One region of the Janthinobacterium sp. LS2A genome, then DNA from elsewhere that is predicted to be linked to it. Evidence: predicted binding sites of a transcription regulator. Region 1 holds the regulator's gene; each other region holds the start of a gene.
What was found. Region 1 encodes sigma-54, which starts transcription at its own class of promoters, with help from an activator protein. Its sites were predicted from a motif close to TGGCANGNAANCTGCTTT; they were not measured.
Positions count from the first base shown of each region.

Region 1 (4,118 bases):
GATCGCCTCTTTACCGTGCCCTTGCACTTTGGTTTTGTATTTCATCACTTGCCTATCGAGCTTGTCGATCAGGGCATCGATCGCGGCATACAGGTCTTGTGCCAGGCTTTCCACATAGACGGTTTTGCCACTTAAACGCAGGTTGACTTCGGCCTTTTGACGTTTTTCTTTCTCTTTGAGGTTATCCACGGTCAGAATCACGGCGATATCGATAACTTGATCGAAATGACGTTTCACGCGTTCCAGCTTCGTTTGTACGTATTCACGGATGGCTGGTGTCACTTCGAGATGATGTCCGCTGATGGTGAGATTCATACACACTCCTAAAGATGATCGGGTTCGTGCGGTCCATCCTATCCGGCCCGCAGAGGAACCGAAAAAAACTTACAAACACTTACGCAGGCTCACTGGCGGAATTTTCAACGCTTCCCGGTATTTGGCAACAGTACGTCGCGCAATCACCATGCCTTGTTCCCCCAGCATGTCCGCAATCTTACTGTCGGATAAAGGATTTTTAGGGTCTTCTGCTCCTGTCAGTTGCACGATCAATGCCCGTATCGCCGTCGATGACGCTTCGCCCCCCGCTTCGGTGGCGACGTGGCTACCAAAGAAATATTTCAACTCGAACATGCCGTGCGGGGTCAGCATGTACTTTTGAGTTGTTACCCGCGAGATAGTACTCTCGTGTAAACCCAGTGTATCAGCTATTTCACGGAGCACAAGGGGGCGCATGGCAACGGCCCCATGCGAGAAAAAGTTCTTTTGTCTTTCTACTATCGCCTGTGCCACGCGCAAAATCGTGTCGAAACGCTGGCGCATATTCTTGATCAGCCACTTGGCTTCCTGCAACTGTGCGCCCATGGCGCCCTCGCCCTTGCCCTGCTTGAGCAAGTTGGCATACATGGCGTTGATGCGCAGGCGCGGCATGACGTCGTTGTTCAGGGTCACTTGCCAGCCATTGCGCGCGCGCTTGACGACGACGTCGGGCACCACATAATCGGACACGTCCGAGGCGAACACGGCGCCCGGATGCGGATTGCACTGGCGAATCACCGTCTGCGCTTCGCGCAAGTCTTCATCGTCGCAATCAAGGGCTTTTTTCAGCTTGTTGAAATCGCGCTGGGCAAACCAGGCCAGGTGCTTTTCCACGATGACGAGGGCCATGCGCCGCGTCACCATGGCGATGTGCGGCAAGCGCTTGATCTGCAGCGCCAGGCATTCGGACGCATTGCGCGCGCCCACGCCGGGCGGATCGAAACTTTGCAGCAGCGACAAGGCCGTGCGCATCTCGTCGGCGTCGATTTCCAGCTCTTCCGGCAGGCGCGCCAGGATGTCGTCGAGCGACTCTTCCAGGTAGCCATTGTCGTCGAGCGCGTCGATGATCAGCTCGACCAGCGCACGGTCGCGCAACTCAAGCACCGTCACGCGCATCTGCTCCATCAGGTGTTCGCGCAGGGTGCAGTGATGGGCCTCGAGTTGCGGGCGGGAATCTTCGTCGTCGGGCGCCTTGCCCCGGCTCGCCTCGCTCCAGTCGCTGTCGCCGCCATCCGCGGCGGCCGGGCCCTCACCCGCCTCGCCGTCAAAGGTTTCCGCTTCGGCCGGCGCGGCAGGCGCCTCCTGGCCTGGCGGCTGGGGCGGCGCTTCGGCCGGCGCGGCCGTGGAACTCAAGGCCCCGTCGGACAGCAGGCGCAGCGAACGGTCGAGCGGATCGTCGAGGCGCTCGAGCAGGGGATTGTCCGTCAACAGTTGCTCGAGTTCCTGGTGCAATTCCAGGGTCGACAATTGCAACAGGCGTATCGATTGCTGCAACTGCGGCGTCAGTGCCAGGTGCTGCGAAGTGCGCAGCTGCAATGATTGTTTCATTGGCTTACATGCGGAAGTGTTCGCCCAGATAGACCCGGCGTACCGACTCGTTCGCGATGATGTCGTCGGGGCGTCCCGACGCCAGTACCGAGCCCTGGTTGATGATGTAGGCACGGTCGCAAATACCCAGCGTCTCGCGCACATTATGATCGGTGATCAGCACGCCGATATTGCGCTCCTTCAAGAAGCGCACGATGCGCTGGATCTCGATCACGGCGATCGGATCGACGCCGGCGAACGGCTCGTCGAGCAGCACGAAACGGGGATCGGTGGCCAGCGCGCGGGCGATTTCCACGCGGCGGCGCTCGCCGCCCGACAGGGACAAGGCCTGGTTCTCGCGCAACTTTTCAATCTGCAAATCGGCCAGCAGTTTATCCAGGCGCTCCTCGATCTCGGCCTTCTTCAAAGGACGGCCTTCGACGGTCTGGATTTCCAGCACGGCGCGGATATTGTCTTCCACCGTCAGCTTGCGGAAGACGGACGCTTCCTGCGGCAGATAGGACAAGCCCATCTGCGCGCGGCGGTGGATCGGCAGGCTGGAAATGTCCACGCCGCTGATGTCGATGCTGCCGCCGTCCGACGGCACCAGGCCGACGATCATGTAGAACGAGGTGGTCTTGCCGGCGCCGTTCGGGCCCAGCAAACCCACCACTTCGCCGCATTCGACTTGCAGCGAGACATCATGCACGACTTGCCGCTTGCCATAGGTTTTTTGCAGACCGCGAACGATCAGGGTGCTGCCGCAACGAGTATTGTCCATTATTTCTTTCCTGGCACAGGCGTGGCCGGCGCTTTCTCCGCTTCCGGCGCCTTGGTCTTCGGCTGGATCACCATGCGCACGCTGCCGCCATCGGAAGTGCTGGTGCCGCTGTCGGAATTTTCCATCTTGAATACTTCCTTGCGGCTGTCATACGAGATGAAGGCGCCATTGGCCACGTCGGTTACTTTCGTGCCTTCCAGACGCGTCAGCTTGGCCTTGGAAAACAGTTTCACCACTTCCGTCTTGTTGTCGTATTCCACGCGCTCCGCTTCGCCTTCGACCCACAGGTCGCCCGCGCCATCGCGCTTCTGGCGGAACGTGGCCAGCTTGCCGGGATCGGCCCAGAAGGTGATGAACTGGTAGCCTTGCGGGTCTTCCGTGATCAATGCCCGGCCCGCCTTCATGGTCAGGGTGCCCTTGACCAGCACGACGTCGCCCGTCAGGGTACGCACCTGCTTGACGTCATCGACGTGGCCGCTGCGTGCCGTGATGACGGCTTCCTTCTCGGAATCGGCTTTCTCGGCATGCGCCACGCCCATGATGGCCAGCGAAAATACGGTCAACAGCAAGATGTTCTTCATAGTATGGTTTCCTTGTTTCATTCTGTCATTTTGCCGCCGCGGCAGGGCGCGGTTTCGGCGGGAGGACCATGCGCAGCGCATTCTGCACTTCCACCACGCCCGTGGCGTTATTGGCTTTCATGCCGATGCCATTGAGGCGCGAAGTCCCCGTCAGGATATCGACAGGCACGTCCGTTTCCATTCTTTCCTCGTCCGGAAACACCGTCAGCGCTTCCGTCCTGACCGTCAGGTTCTGCGCCTTCGGACTGGCCGCGCGGTCGATCACGACCTTGCGGTGCAGTTGCAGCCGGGTATTGTCCTGGTCGATATGCGCCAGTTCCGCATTCATGTTCAACGGCGGCATGCCGGGCGTGAGCTTGCGCACGAAGGGCTGGTCGATATCGGACGAATCGTCGGCCGGATAATGCGTGAGCTTGGTGCCCGACACGATATAGCTGGGCTTACCCGTCAAATCCATGCGCACCAGGCTGAAATTGGTGATGAAATAATCGGGCTCATCCAGATGCTTGCTGGCCTTGATGTCCTGGCTGTTCTTGTTCATCACTTCGAGCAGCCAAAAGCTGGCCAGCGCGACAACAACCGCACCCAGCAAGGTAAAAATCGTGCGCCAGCGATGGGCGCCTCCTGGCTTACGCATAGGATTTCACTCTTTCCAATATCACTGGCGGCAAGGTGCGCCTCACTCCAGGAACGGCGCCATGACGCGCGCATAGTTGTCCTGCGCGCGCAGCAGGAATTCGCAGATCTCGCGCACCGCGCCGCGGCCGCCGCCGGCCTGCGTCACATGGTGCGCCAGGTCCAGCGCTTCCGGACGCCCGCCCGGCACACTGACGGCGAAACCGACGCGTTTCAGGATGGGCGCATCGATGACGTCGTCGCCGATATAGCCGCATTGCTCTTCCGTCAAGCCCGTC
Region 1 covers NZ_JAZHPB010000008.1:94,301-98,418, reverse strand. Annotated here, with positions in the region: gene hpf (ribosome hibernation-promoting factor, HPF/YfiA family) at 1-315, opposite strand, end outside; gene V3C40_RS21605 (RNA polymerase factor sigma-54) at 385-1,863, opposite strand; gene lptB (LPS export ABC transporter ATP-binding protein) at 1,868-2,623, opposite strand; gene lptA (lipopolysaccharide transport periplasmic protein LptA) at 2,623-3,204, opposite strand; gene lptC (LPS export ABC transporter periplasmic protein LptC) at 3,230-3,841, opposite strand; gene V3C40_RS21585 (KdsC family phosphatase) at 3,884-4,118, opposite strand, start outside.

Region 2 (4,118 bases), on a different contig from region 1:
CTTACAAGCTGATCGAACTGGTGGGAACTTCGACCGAGAGCAGCGATCAGGCGATACGCGATGCCATTGCCAAGGCGGCGCTGACGGTCAAGCATATGGACTGGTATGAAGTGACGGAATCGCGCGGGCATATCGTCGATGGCAAGGTGGCGCACTTCCAGGTCACGCTGAAGGTCGGCTTCCGGCTCGAATAGGGTAGGTCGGCAACTCACCGCCGCCCGACCGCTCCCCGGCTCTCCAGCCATTCCCGGCCGCCGCTGTCGAGCGCGGTCTCGATGACCTTTTCCGGCAAGCTGTAGACGGTCGCCCAGCTGGCGCGGCCGTCCTGCGTGTTGGCGGGAAAGCTGTGCGTCTCGATCGGCCAGTGGTATTTGCGTTTAAGCGCTTTCACGATGGCGGCCAGCGAGACGCGGCCTTGCAGCGGTTCGGCGCCAGACTGATCGCGGTTCGACAGCAGCACGGCCAGGACCTGGCCGCGGCCCGTGCGTGCGCCGGGGAAAGTGGGGGTTTTGTTTGCCATGGCCTATTTTACCGGGCAATTATCGGCGCGAGGCGATGTGCCGCACCTTTGATCTGGCGCAAACGCCGCATCGGCTTTGCGGCCACGATAGACGTTTCGACAGGTTGCCAGTGCCCCTCTGGCAGCCTGGTCCTACCATCACGGGGCACAGGAGCCTATCATGCACAGCCTGAACATCCACGCCATGCAATGGCAGCCCGTCGCCGATATTTCCGCCGTCAATCCGCTGCTGCCCGATGACCTCGCCTGCTTTCGCGAACTGCGCGACGTGCTGCAACGTTATGGCGCGCTCGACCGCTTTGGCATTTCCCTGATCCACCGCCATTTCGACATCGCCGACGACGAGGAGCTGATGGAGTACACGGATGCGGAAAACCGCACCTTGACGGTAAAGCCTGTCAAGAAAAGCGACATCGACTGGCAGCACACGACGATTACCAACTGGAAACTGACGGAAGGCGAGGAAGTGGCGCGCATCGGTTGCGGCTGCGCGCGCAATTCCGGCGGCCACCTCGGCTATCACCGGGGCACCTGAAAGCGGCGTCGGCCTTTCTTACACTTTGCTTCCACCGGCTCAGTCCGCTTTGCGCAAGCCCTTGATTCAATATGCTTTTTTTGTGTGGCACGCAAGCTGCTTATCACTGTCTACGAGATGAATCCAGGCAGGTCATTCTGGATTCTTTCTCCCCCGGATTTTCCGAGACTGACTACGATAAGAGGCTGCGATGAACGTCGATCACACACGAAGCAAGACCCTAAGTTGGCTGGGCGCACTGGCGGCGGCAAGTCTGCTGGCCAGCGGCCAGGCGCAGGCCGGCGCGTACGGCCTGGCCGTCAACGAATTGAACTCTTTCCGCATCACCACCAGTGCCGGCGCGCTGTCGCTGGCCGGCGCCAACCGCAATGCCAGCGACAGCGCCTTCTTCGAGGGCGGCGTGGCCGTCAATCCGCGCGCCGTCAATACGGGCCCGGCCGCCAACGCGGACGTGCTGCAAGTATGTTCGGGCGGCGGCTGCAGCGGCTTGCCGCAAAATAACTACGCACCCAGCCCCAGTTCCACCCTGGAGTTCGCACGTGGCGACGCGCATGCCTTTGGCAATATGCTCACGGCCGCCGGCTCCACCGTGCGCGCCGTTGCGGAAGCACAGCGCGACACGGTCGGCGCCGCCACGGCCACGGCAGGCGATACGCTCACCGGCTCCGTCAACCTGACCCTGTCGAGCGCCGGCTTCATCACCTTCAACTTCATGGGACGGCGCGACCTGCGCACCAGCGTGACGACGATGGGTGACAAGTCGAGCGTGTCGATCATGGATATCTTCAATATCTCGTGCAATACTTCCAGTCCCGTGGGCTGCCTGTCGAACGCGAATGCCGATGGCGTGATCTTCCAGTTCGCGCCCGATGGCGACGCCAACAATGGCAGCGACGTCAATGGCAACCATACGGTCGGCAGCCTCGATCCCTTCAGCCTGAACATGACGGCCGGCACCAACGACCCGGCCACCGGGCGCGCCTTCACGAATGGCTTTGCGATGTTTTCGCTGACGTCGAATTTCGCCCTGCCTGCCGGCAGCTACACCTTGAACTTTTCCAAATCCACGCGCACGGACATCGTCGTCATCGAACCCTTGCAAGTACCGGAGCCAGGCACTTTGTTCCTGCTGGGCACGGGACTGGCAGCCCTGGCTTTTACGCGCCGCCGGCAGCCGAAATAATCCGCAGCATGAAAAGCACGCGGCGCCCGCAAAGGCGCCGCTTTTTTATGCGGCAGAGATGTGTTAACCGAGCCGCGCCAGCGCCCGGCGCGCCAGCTGCAATTGCTGCAGATAATAGCGGTGCAGCATGGCGGGATCGCTGAGGTCACGCCCCAGCACCAGGCGCAGTTCGCTGGCGGGGCAGTCGGCGGCCTGGATCTGCACCTGGGTACGCACCTGTGCACCGAGTTGGCGGGCCAGTTGGCGCGCCGCCTGCTCCTGCGCGGGCCGGTATTCGACGCGTGTGCGCGCCACCTGGAAGCTGGTTTCATTGGCCAGGCGCACCACTTGCACGGGCGCACCAGCCAGGCTGCGCGCCAGCGCGGCTGCCAGGCCAGGCACGCCGTTGCCGTTGACAATTTCCAGGCGCGGATGCGACGCGCCGGCCACAGGCACGGACGCCGCCGGCAACGACGCGCTAACGGGCAGGCTGCGCACCGCCGCCGGCACGCGCTGCAAGCGGGCCATGCCGTCGCTCTGCGTGATCTCCACGCGCGCCATGGCGGGCGCATCCGGCACAGGCTCGGGCACAAGCTTCGGCGGCGCCTCGCCACGCAACAAGACCATGTCGCGCCGCACATCGTGTTCCTGCAAGCTGCTCGCCTGGCGCCGCATGACGGCCGCGCGCTCGTGCTGCCCCAGCCGTTCGAGCACCTGCGCCAGATGCCGCCAGGCCAGCGCATTGAGCGGGTCGAGCAGACAGGCCTGTTCCAGCGCAGTCAACGCTTGCGCATCGCGCCCGCTCAAATAATAGGCATGGCCGAGATTGCTGAACAGATAGGCCTGCCGCGGCTGCGGCATGCCCGCCTCCTGCGTTAAGGCCAGCCAATGGGCGATCGCCGCGTCGTGTTCACCGCGCTGCGCATGCAGCACGGCCAAGCCATTGCGCGCGTTCACGTGGCGCGGCGCATGGCGCAGGGCTTGCTCATAGGCCGCTTGCGCCGCAGGAAAGTCGCCCCGCTCGAAATGCTGGCGTCCCGCCGCATAGGCGGCATCGGCGTCGGACCACGCCGCCACCGGCAGGTGGGCCAGCTGCGTGGTACAGGCGGCCAGGCCCAGGCAGGCGCAGGCAGCGGCCAGGCGGGAAATCGTCAAGCGCATGGTAGTTCCTTTCAGCGGCTGGCCATGGCCGGCACGAGCACGCGATAGACTTCGATCACGGCCGGCCCCATGAGCACCAGCATCAGGGTGGGAAAGACGCAAAAGATCAGCGGGAACAGCAGTTTCAGGGCGATCTTCGCTGCCGCCTCTTCTGCAAGCAAGCTGCGCTTGCCGCGCAGGTTTTCCGAATGCACGCGCAGCGAATCGCCCATGCTCGTGCCGAAACGTTCCGATTGGATCAGCATGGCGACCAGGGTGTCGACGTCTTCCACGCCGCTGCGCAGGGCCAGGTTACGCAGCGCCTTTTCCTTGGAAAAACCGGCGCGCATTTCCATCAGCACCAGTTGCAATTCCTGCGCCAGCACCACGCTCTTGATGTGGATTTCGCCCGATACCTTCACCAGCGCGCGCTCCAGGCTCAGGCCCGCTTCCACGCACACGGTCAGCAAGTCGAGCGCGTCGGGGATGTTTTCAAAGATGTCGCGCTGGCGCCGCTTGGCCGTGCTAGCCAGCACCAGGTTGGGCAGGTAATAGCCGATGGTGGCGCTGACGCACAGCAGCAACAGCAGCACGCTGCGCAGCTGCGCCGCCATGGCGCTGGCCGCATACAGCCCCAGCACGGTGGGAAACAGCAGGGCCAGCACGGTCTTCGCCGCAAAATACAGGGCCGGTGCGCTGGCTTGCCGCCAGCCCGCGTTCATGAAGCGCGTACGCAGCGGCGAACGTTCCCAGCCCTCTTC
Region 2 covers NZ_JAZHPB010000006.1:353,220-357,337, reverse strand. Annotated here, with positions in the region: gene V3C40_RS19145 (dodecin) at 1-194, shown strand, start outside; gene V3C40_RS19140 (hypothetical protein) at 209-520, opposite strand; gene V3C40_RS19135 (hypothetical protein) at 681-1,055, shown strand; gene V3C40_RS19130 (EDSAP-1 family PEP-CTERM protein) at 1,246-2,238, shown strand; gene V3C40_RS19125 (LytR C-terminal domain-containing protein) at 2,302-3,378, opposite strand; gene V3C40_RS19120 (type II secretion system F family protein) at 3,390-4,118, opposite strand, start outside.
Region 2: V3C40_RS19130 (EDSAP-1 family PEP-CTERM protein) is a predicted target of sigma-54. The motif match lies at 1,141-1,158, and genes of this name have one in related genera.

Region 3 (4,118 bases), on a different contig from region 1:
CGGCGCCGTCGATGCACCGCTGTCGCGCGCCGTGGGCCGGCTGGCCGCGCCCATGGCCCGCTATTTCGTCATCCACGACACCAGCTACCCGAATTTCCTGCTGGAGCCCATTCCCGGCCACATCAACGACGCCAGCTGGGATTTCAACGATTTCAATTTACGTAACCCCGCGCTGGGCGGCGGTCCGAAAGGCCATGTGTACGTGAACCGCCTGGGCGGCTCCCTGGCCGTGCGCGACTTCGGCACGGCCAGCTACGCGAGCAAGCTGGAAAAAGACAAGCCGTCGCTGACGGGCCTGTTCCTGCACGTGGAATTGGTGCAGCCGCGCAACTCCGTGCCCGGCGGCGGCAAAGGCAACGACGGGCTGGCGCCCGATCCCGGTTTTACGCCTGCGCAATACGAGCGCCTGGCCCTGCTGTACATCGCCGCCAGCGTGCGCAAGGGCACGTGGCTGATCCCCGCCTTCCACGCCGTGCTCGATACGGGCTATGCGAATGGCCATGACGATCCGCAGAACTTTTCGCTGGAGCAATGGGATACAACCCTCGGTCATTTGAGCGCCGTCATGACCGGCGCCGACGCGCCGAATTGAACACCACCTGCACGCCGATTTGGAGGATACTTTAGCTCCCGCCGTTGCACCGCGTGGATGCCGAGCTGTCGATGGAGAGCTGCGATGACCTATGCCTCTGACCAGAAAATGCACGTGCTGGACATGCCCGCGCGTACGCGGCGCATCTTCAGCATGCGCGATGCCGTGCTGACGCAATGGGAACACGAGGTGCGCGCCAAGGTGCGCGGTGCCGATGCCTTGCTGACACCCATCTTGATCAATACCTTGCCCGCCTTCTTCGACAACCTGGCCGAAGCGCTGACGCCAGGCTATCCGCGCGACAATGCCACCAGCAATACCAATGCCCCGGCCGTGCACGGCAACGAACGGGCGCGCATGACCAGCTATGGCCCGGAACAGGTGATCCAGGAATACCAGATCTTCCGCGACTGTTTCGCCGATGCGGCCCTCGAAGCGGGCGTGCCGCTGCGGCGCCGCGACTGGCAGGTGATCAATGCCTCGATCGATACGGGCATACGCGAAGCCATCCTGGAATTTACCGCCATGCATGAAAGCTTCCAGCGGCGCATCGCCGCCGGGCTGTCGCACGACATGCGCAATCCCCTCTCCGTCATGCTCAACAGCGCCCAGCTGCTGCAACGGTGCCCGCAGCAGCTCGACGTGCCGGCCCTGGCGTCGAAAATCATCGAACACGGCAAGCGCCTCGACGAGATGATCCAGGAATTGCTTGATACGCTCAGCTACCACCGGGGGCAAAAGCTGCCGCTGGTCTTGCATCGCTTCGATATCCTGCCGCTGGCGCAGCAGGTGGGCGACAGCGTCAATACTGGCCATCCGGGCAAGTGCCTGGTGACGGGCGCGTCCGTCACCGGCTGGTGGTGCGAAAATTCGCTGCGCCGCGCCCTGGAAAACCTCGTGGGCAACGCCCTCAAGTACGGCGACGACGGCCCCATCCATATCCACATCAACACCCTGCGCGAACGCATGATACTCACCGTGCACAACACGGGCAGCGCTATCGCCCCGGACCAGACCGAGCGCATCTTCGAATACCTGCGCCGCGAACACCAGGGCAGCGCGCTCGGCTGGGGCATCGGCCTGCCCTTCGTGCAAAACGTGGCGGAAAGCCATGGCGGCAGCGCGCTAGTCGACAGTGCGCCGGAAACGGGCACCACGTTTACCATCGACCTGCCCATCGACTGCCGGCCCTACGTCACGCCGGACGCTTGAGCTCGCCGCCACCTGCCCCAACACCGGCATTTTCCGCGCAGTAATGCACCAATACGGTGCGGATGACGGTTTTACGCCACAAAAATGGTCATTTTTTACATACTTTCGGGTATGCGGCACTGGCACGATTTCTGCTGAGCTATAGTCAGACACGGCTCAAGGGAAATCACAACATGGCAAATTTTTTCAATGAAATGACTGCAAATGAAGTGGGTACGGACAGCAAGGTACGTGAACACTATCGTGAATTCAGCAACTGGCTGGAGCAGCAATCCCCCGAGACCATCGCCCGCAAGCGGGCCGAAGCCGACCTGACGTTCCGCCGGGTCGGCATCACGTTCGCCGTCTACGGCGACGATGCCGGCACGGAGCGCCTGATTCCGTTCGACACCATCCCCCGCATCATCCCCGCCGCCGAATGGGCGCAGATGCAGACGGGCCTGGTGCAGAGGGTGCAAGCCTTGAACATGTTTATCCATGATATTTATCACGAGCAAAACATCATCAAGGCGGGCATCATTCCCGCCGAGCAAATCTACAAGAATGCCCAGTACCGCCCGGAAATGCAGGGTATTTCCGTCGCCTCCGATATTTACGCCCACATCGCCGGCGTCGACATCGTGCGCGCGGGCCAAGGCGAATTCTATGTGCTGGAAGATAATCTGCGCGTGCCCTCCGGCGTGTCCTACATGCTCGAAGACCGCAAGATGATGATGCGGCTGTTCCCGGAACTGTTCGCCCGCAACCGCATCGCCCCCGTCGACCATTACCCGGACATGCTGCTCGACAACCTGCGTTCCGTCGCGCCGATGGGCGTCGATGACCCCACGGTCGTCGTCATGACGCCCGGCATGTACAACTCCGCCTACTTCGAACATGCGTTCCTGGCCCAGCAGATGGGCGTGGAACTGGTGGAAGGCAAGGATTTGTTCGTCAACGACAACTCGGTGTACATGCGCACGACGCGCGGCCCCAAGAGAGTCGACGTGATCTACCGCCGCGTGGACGACGATTTCCTCGATCCGCTGGCCTTCCGCTCCGACTCGTCGCTGGGCGTGCCGGGCCTGCTGTCCGTCTACCGCGCCGGCCGGGTGACCCTGGCCAACGCCATCGGCACGGGCGTGGCCGACGACAAGTCGATCTATCCTTTTGTTCCCGACATGATCAAGTTTTATCTGTCGCAGGAGCCGATATTGAACAACGTGCCCACGTACCAGTGCCGCAAGAGCGCCGACTTGTCCTACGTGCTGGCGAACCTGGCGAAACTCGTCGTCAAGGAAGTGCATGGCGCGGGCGGCTACGGCATGCTGGTGGGGCCGGCCTCGAGCGCCGCGCAGATCGAGGACTTCCGCCAGCGCCTGCTGGCCAATCCGGGCGGCTACATCGCCCAGCCGACACTGGCACTGTCCGCCTGCCCCACGTATGTCGAGGCCGGCATCGCGCCGCGCCATATCGATTTGCGTCCGTTCGTGCTGTCCGGCAAGACGATTTCCATGGTGCCCGGCGGCCTGACCCGCGTGGCACTCGGCGAAGGTTCGCTGGTGGTCAACTCCTCGCAAGGGGGCGGCACCAAGGATACCTGGGTACTGGAAGCCACATCCGCTTTTGCAGGAGAGAAAACATGCTGAGCCGCACCGCCGATCATTTGTTCTGGATGGCCCGCTACACGGAGCGGGCGGAAAACACGGCCCGCATGCTCGACGTCAACATGCAGACCTCGATGCTGCCCCAGTCCGAACAGGACGCGGAGCAAGGCTGGCGCGCCACGCTGGGGATTTCCGAGCTGCAAAGCGCGTACGATCATAAATATGGCCGTTTTCATACACGCGACGTGCTCGACTTCATGGTGCGCGACCCGAACAACCCATCGTCCATCCTTGCCTGCCTGACGGGGGCGCGCGAAAACGCCCGTGCCGTGCGCGGTACCTTGACGACGGAAGTGTGGGAAATCCAGAACGCCACCTGGCTCGACATGCAGAAGCGATTGAAAAGCAATCTGCTGGAAACGGACCCCAGCCAGTTCTTCGAATGGGTCAAGTACCGCTCGCACCTGTCGCGCGGCGTGACCCTGGGCACCATGCTCAAGGATGAGGCCATCCATTTCATTCGCCTGGGCACCTTCCTCGAGCGGGCCGACAACACGGCGCGCATCCTGGACGTGAAATTCCACGGCGCGCGGGACACGTCGAAAGACATCACCCAGCGCGATTTTTACTACTGGGCGGCCCTGCTGCGCTCCGTCTCCGGCTTCGAGATCTACCGCAAGGTTTACCGCGACGTGATCACCCCGGCACGGGTGGCGGAATTGCTGATG
Region 3 covers NZ_JAZHPB010000001.1:931,237-935,354, forward strand. Annotated here, with positions in the region: gene V3C40_RS04345 (hypothetical protein) at 1-592, shown strand, start outside; gene V3C40_RS04350 (sensor histidine kinase) at 677-1,804, shown strand; gene V3C40_RS04355 (circularly permuted type 2 ATP-grasp protein) at 1,978-3,432, shown strand; gene V3C40_RS04360 (alpha-E domain-containing protein) at 3,426-4,118, shown strand, end outside.
Region 3: V3C40_RS04355 (circularly permuted type 2 ATP-grasp protein) is a predicted target of sigma-54. The motif match lies at 1,925-1,942, and genes of this name have one in related genera.

Region 4 (4,118 bases), on a different contig from region 1:
TTTGCCTGCATGGCTTGAACGCCGTGTATCTGCAGGACTTTGGCTGGTACCGCATCGATGCGCGCGGCAACAAACCCGGCGTCGATGCCGCCTTTGTGCCGCCACGCGAGCAGCTGGCCTTTCCCGTGCTGGCGCCAGAGGAGCGCGACTTGCCGGAAATCTGGGCGGAACCGCTGCCGCAGGTGGTGGCGTCGCTGACGCAATACGCCACTGTGCAAGACGTGGCGGCGCACCTGCCCGATATCACATTGCTGCCGCTGTAAAAATAATCCAGGAAAGAAATCATGAAAAAAGTGTATGTAGGTCTGATCGGCCTGATGTTGCTGGCCGGTTGCGGCGGCAAGGGCGAGAGCGGCGGGCAGTCGAGCGCCGCGCGTCTCGATGGCAAGGAAAAGGGCAGCGAGTTTCTTGCCTATGAACATAATGTCAGCGTCGATACGCACGAGGCGCAAGTGCGGCCCCTGTATGAAAAAGTGGTTGCCGCCTGCAAAGCCGATACGGAAAACGGCTGCCTGCTGCTCGATTCCAGCCTCGACAGCGGGCGCTATGTGCATGCGCGCATCAGCATGCGCGCCAAGCCGGCCGGCATCAAGAAGCTTGTCGCGCTGGTCGCGGCCGAAGGCGACGTCACCAGCCAGGGCACCAAGGTGGAAGACCTGGGCCGCCCCGTGCTCGACAGCAAGAAACGCCTGGAGATGCTCAAGCAATACCAGGCGCAATTGCAAGACCTGGAAAAGCGCTCGGGCGCAAATGTCGATGCCCTCATCAAGGTGACCAAGGAACTGGCCACCGTGCAAGTAGAGCTGGAGCAGGCGACGGCGGCCGACGCGCTGTTGATGCAGCGCATCGATACGGACTTGCTGAACGTGGCCATCAGCGCGGAAGGCAAGCAATCGTTCTGGACGCCCGTCAAGCGCTCGCTGGGCAATTTCACGGACAACCTGTCGGAAGGCGTGGCCAACGCCATCACGGCCATGGCCTACATCCTGCCGTGGCTGATCGCTTTCGTGTTGCTGTTCCCGCTGGGACGCAAGGGCTGGCGCCGCTTGAGAGGCGTACCGCGCAAGGATTGATGCCGGGATTGTTGCGTCCGGCGCACCGTTTTACGGCAATTTGAAACCTGGCTGCACAGTCCTTGTGCAGCCAGGTTTTTTTTCGTGCGGCGAGAGCCGCGTGCACCATGGCGGACACCTGCTGGTGCTGGCATGCATTCTGCTTTAACAACATCGTATGCCCAGCTCGACCCCCACGAACCCATCACAGGAGTCCCCATGTCACGACGCATCATCCTGAAAGCGGCCGCCGCCGGCGCACTGGCCCTTGCCACCTCCACTTACATGCAGGCAGCCCTGGCCGCCGACACGATCAAGGTGGGCATTTTGCACTCGCTGTCGGGCACCATGGCCATTTCCGAAACGTCGCTGAAGGACGTGGCCTTGATGACGATCGCCGAGATCAATGCCAAGGGCGGTGTGCTGGGCAAGAAGCTGGAAGCCGTCGTCGTCGACCCGGCGTCGAACTGGCCCTTGTTCGCGGAAAAAGCGCGCCAGCTGGTGGCGCAGGACAAGGTCGCCGTCGTGTTCGGCTGCTGGACGTCCGTGTCGCGCAAGTCGGTTTTACCTGTGTTCAAGGAGCTCAACAGCCTGCTGTTTTACCCGGTGCAATACGAGGGCGAAGAACTGGAAAAGAATGTGTTTTACACGGGCGCCGCGCCGAACCAGCAAGCGATCCCCGCCGTCGAATACCTGATGAGCAAGGATGGCGGCGGCGCCAAGCGCTTCGTGCTGCTGGGCACGGATTACGTGTATCCGCGCACCACGAACAAGATCCTGCGTGCCTTCCTGAAAAGCAAGGGCGTCAAAGATAGCGATATCAGCGAGGTCTACACGCCGTTCGGCCACGCCGACTATCAAACCATCGTCGCCAATATCAAGAAGTTTTCCACGGGTGGCAAGACGGCCGTCATTTCCACCATCAATGGCGACTCGAATGTGCCGTTCTACAAGGAGCTGGGCAATGCGGGCTTGAAAGCCACGGACGTGCCTGTCGTTGCGTTTTCCGTGGGCGAGGAAGAGCTGCGCGGCATCGATACCAAGCCCTTGCTTGGCCACCTGGCGGCATGGAATTATTTTGAATCCGTCAAGAATCCCGTGAATACGGCCTTCATCAAGCAGTGGAAGGCGTATGCCGTGGCGCAAAAGCTGCCGAACGCGGGTTCGGTCGTGACGAACGACCCGATGGAAGCGACCTATGTCGGCATCCACATGTGGGCGCAAGCCGTGGAAAAAGCCAAGTCGACGGACACGGACAAGGTGATCGCCGCCATGGCCGGCCAGAGCGTCAAGGCGCCATCGGGCTTCACCCTGACCATGGACGCTACGAACCACCATCTGCACAAGCCCGTGATGATCGGCGAGATCAAGGCCGATGGGCAATTCAATGTCGTGTGGAAAACCAAGGAACCGATACGTGCGCAGCCTTGGAGCCCGTTTATCAAGGGGAATGAGGGTAAGCAGAAGTTATGAGTTAGCAGCAGAAAGGCCGGGGTCAGACCCGACGGGTCTGACCCCAGATTTCGCTTGGGCTGAAGTAACGATGAGAGGTCTTTCCGCATGCGTCTGCTACGTCGTATTTTGTTATTACTTTGCCTGTTGCCGCTGTCTGCGCAGGCAGCCATTTCCCCCAACCTGCTCAAACCGCTATCCGGCGACGACCCAGATACCAGAGTCGCCGCCGTCGCCCAGATCGCCGCCCTGGCCACGCCCGAGGCTGCCAAGGTGCTGCAAGCGTTGCAAGACGACAGCCTGTATGCAGCGCCCGACGGCAAGGTCTACATCGTCGACGGCGAGCAGGCATATGACCCGGCAAGCGGCAAGAGCGTGCCGCTGCCGGACGGTATCGACGGCGTCATGGTCAACAACCGCTTGCGCTCGGCCGTGGCTGGTGCCTTGTCGGGGCTGAAACTGCTGGCGCCAGAGCGGGCCACACGGCTGGCCGCTGCGCAGGCGCTGCAGCAATCCGTCGATCCCGCGCAGCTGCCCCTGATCCACAAGGCGCTGGCGCAAGAGAGCGATGCCGAGATCCAGCAGATATTGCAAGTGCTGATCGCCAGCGCCAATCTGCATGCGCCAGACGCCGCCACGCGCAAGCAGGCTGTACAGGACCTGGCGGGCAGCAGCGATGCGCGGCTGCTGCCCGTGCTGCAAGCCATGCTGGACAAGGGCGGCGAGCCGGACGAAGCCGTGCAGCTGGCCGCCATCGACACCATGGGCCAGATCAAGGGACGAGTGGCGCGCATGGAATTCGCGGGCAATGTGTTCTACGGCATCTCGCTGGGCAGCGTGCTGCTGTTAGCCGCCTTGGGGCTGGCCATCACCTTCGGCTTGATGGGCATCATCAATATGGCGCATGGCGAATTGCTGATGATAGGCGCTTACACGACGTATCTGTGCCAGCTGTTCTTCCGCACCTATCTGCCTGGCCTGCAGGATGCATATCTGCTGGCCGCCTTGCCGGCGGCCTTTCTCGTCGCGGGACTGGTGGGCGTGACGCTCGAGCGCACGGTGATCCGCTGGCTGTATGGGCGGCCGCTGGAAACCCTGCTGGCCACCTGGGGCATCAGCCTGATCCTCATGCAGATGGTGCGCACGATCTTCGGCGCGCAAAACGTGGAAGTGGCCAATCCCGCCTGGATGTCGGGTGGCGTGACGGTGCTGGGCGGCCTCGTGCTGCCGTACAACCGGCTGGCCATCATCGTCTTCGCCGTCCTTGTCGTGGTGGCAGTGTGGCTGATCCTCAACAAGACACGGCTGGGCCTATTCGTGCGGGCCGTGACGCAAAACCGCCGGATGGCCGATTGCGTGGGCGTGGCCACGGGCAAGGTCGACATGCTGACCTTCGGCCTCGGTTCCGGCATCGCCGGGCTTGGTGGCGTGGCCCTGTCGCAACTGGGCAATGTGGGGCCGGACCTGGGCCAAAGCTACATCGTCGATTCCTTCATGGTGGTGGTACTCGGCGGCGTGGGCCAGCTGGCCGGCACCGTGATCGCCGCGCTGGGGCTGGGCGAAGTGAACAAATTCCTCGAACCGGTGGCGGGTGCCGTGCTGGCGAAGATTGCC
Region 4 covers NZ_JAZHPB010000005.1:13,878-17,995, reverse strand. Annotated here, with positions in the region: gene V3C40_RS15365 (transglutaminase-like domain-containing protein) at 1-263, shown strand, start outside; gene V3C40_RS15360 (DUF4349 domain-containing protein) at 285-1,073, shown strand; gene urtA (urea ABC transporter substrate-binding protein) at 1,272-2,525, shown strand; gene urtB (urea ABC transporter permease subunit UrtB) at 2,613-4,118, shown strand, end outside.
Region 4: urtA (urea ABC transporter substrate-binding protein) is a predicted target of sigma-54. The motif match lies at 1,202-1,219, and genes of this name have one in related genera.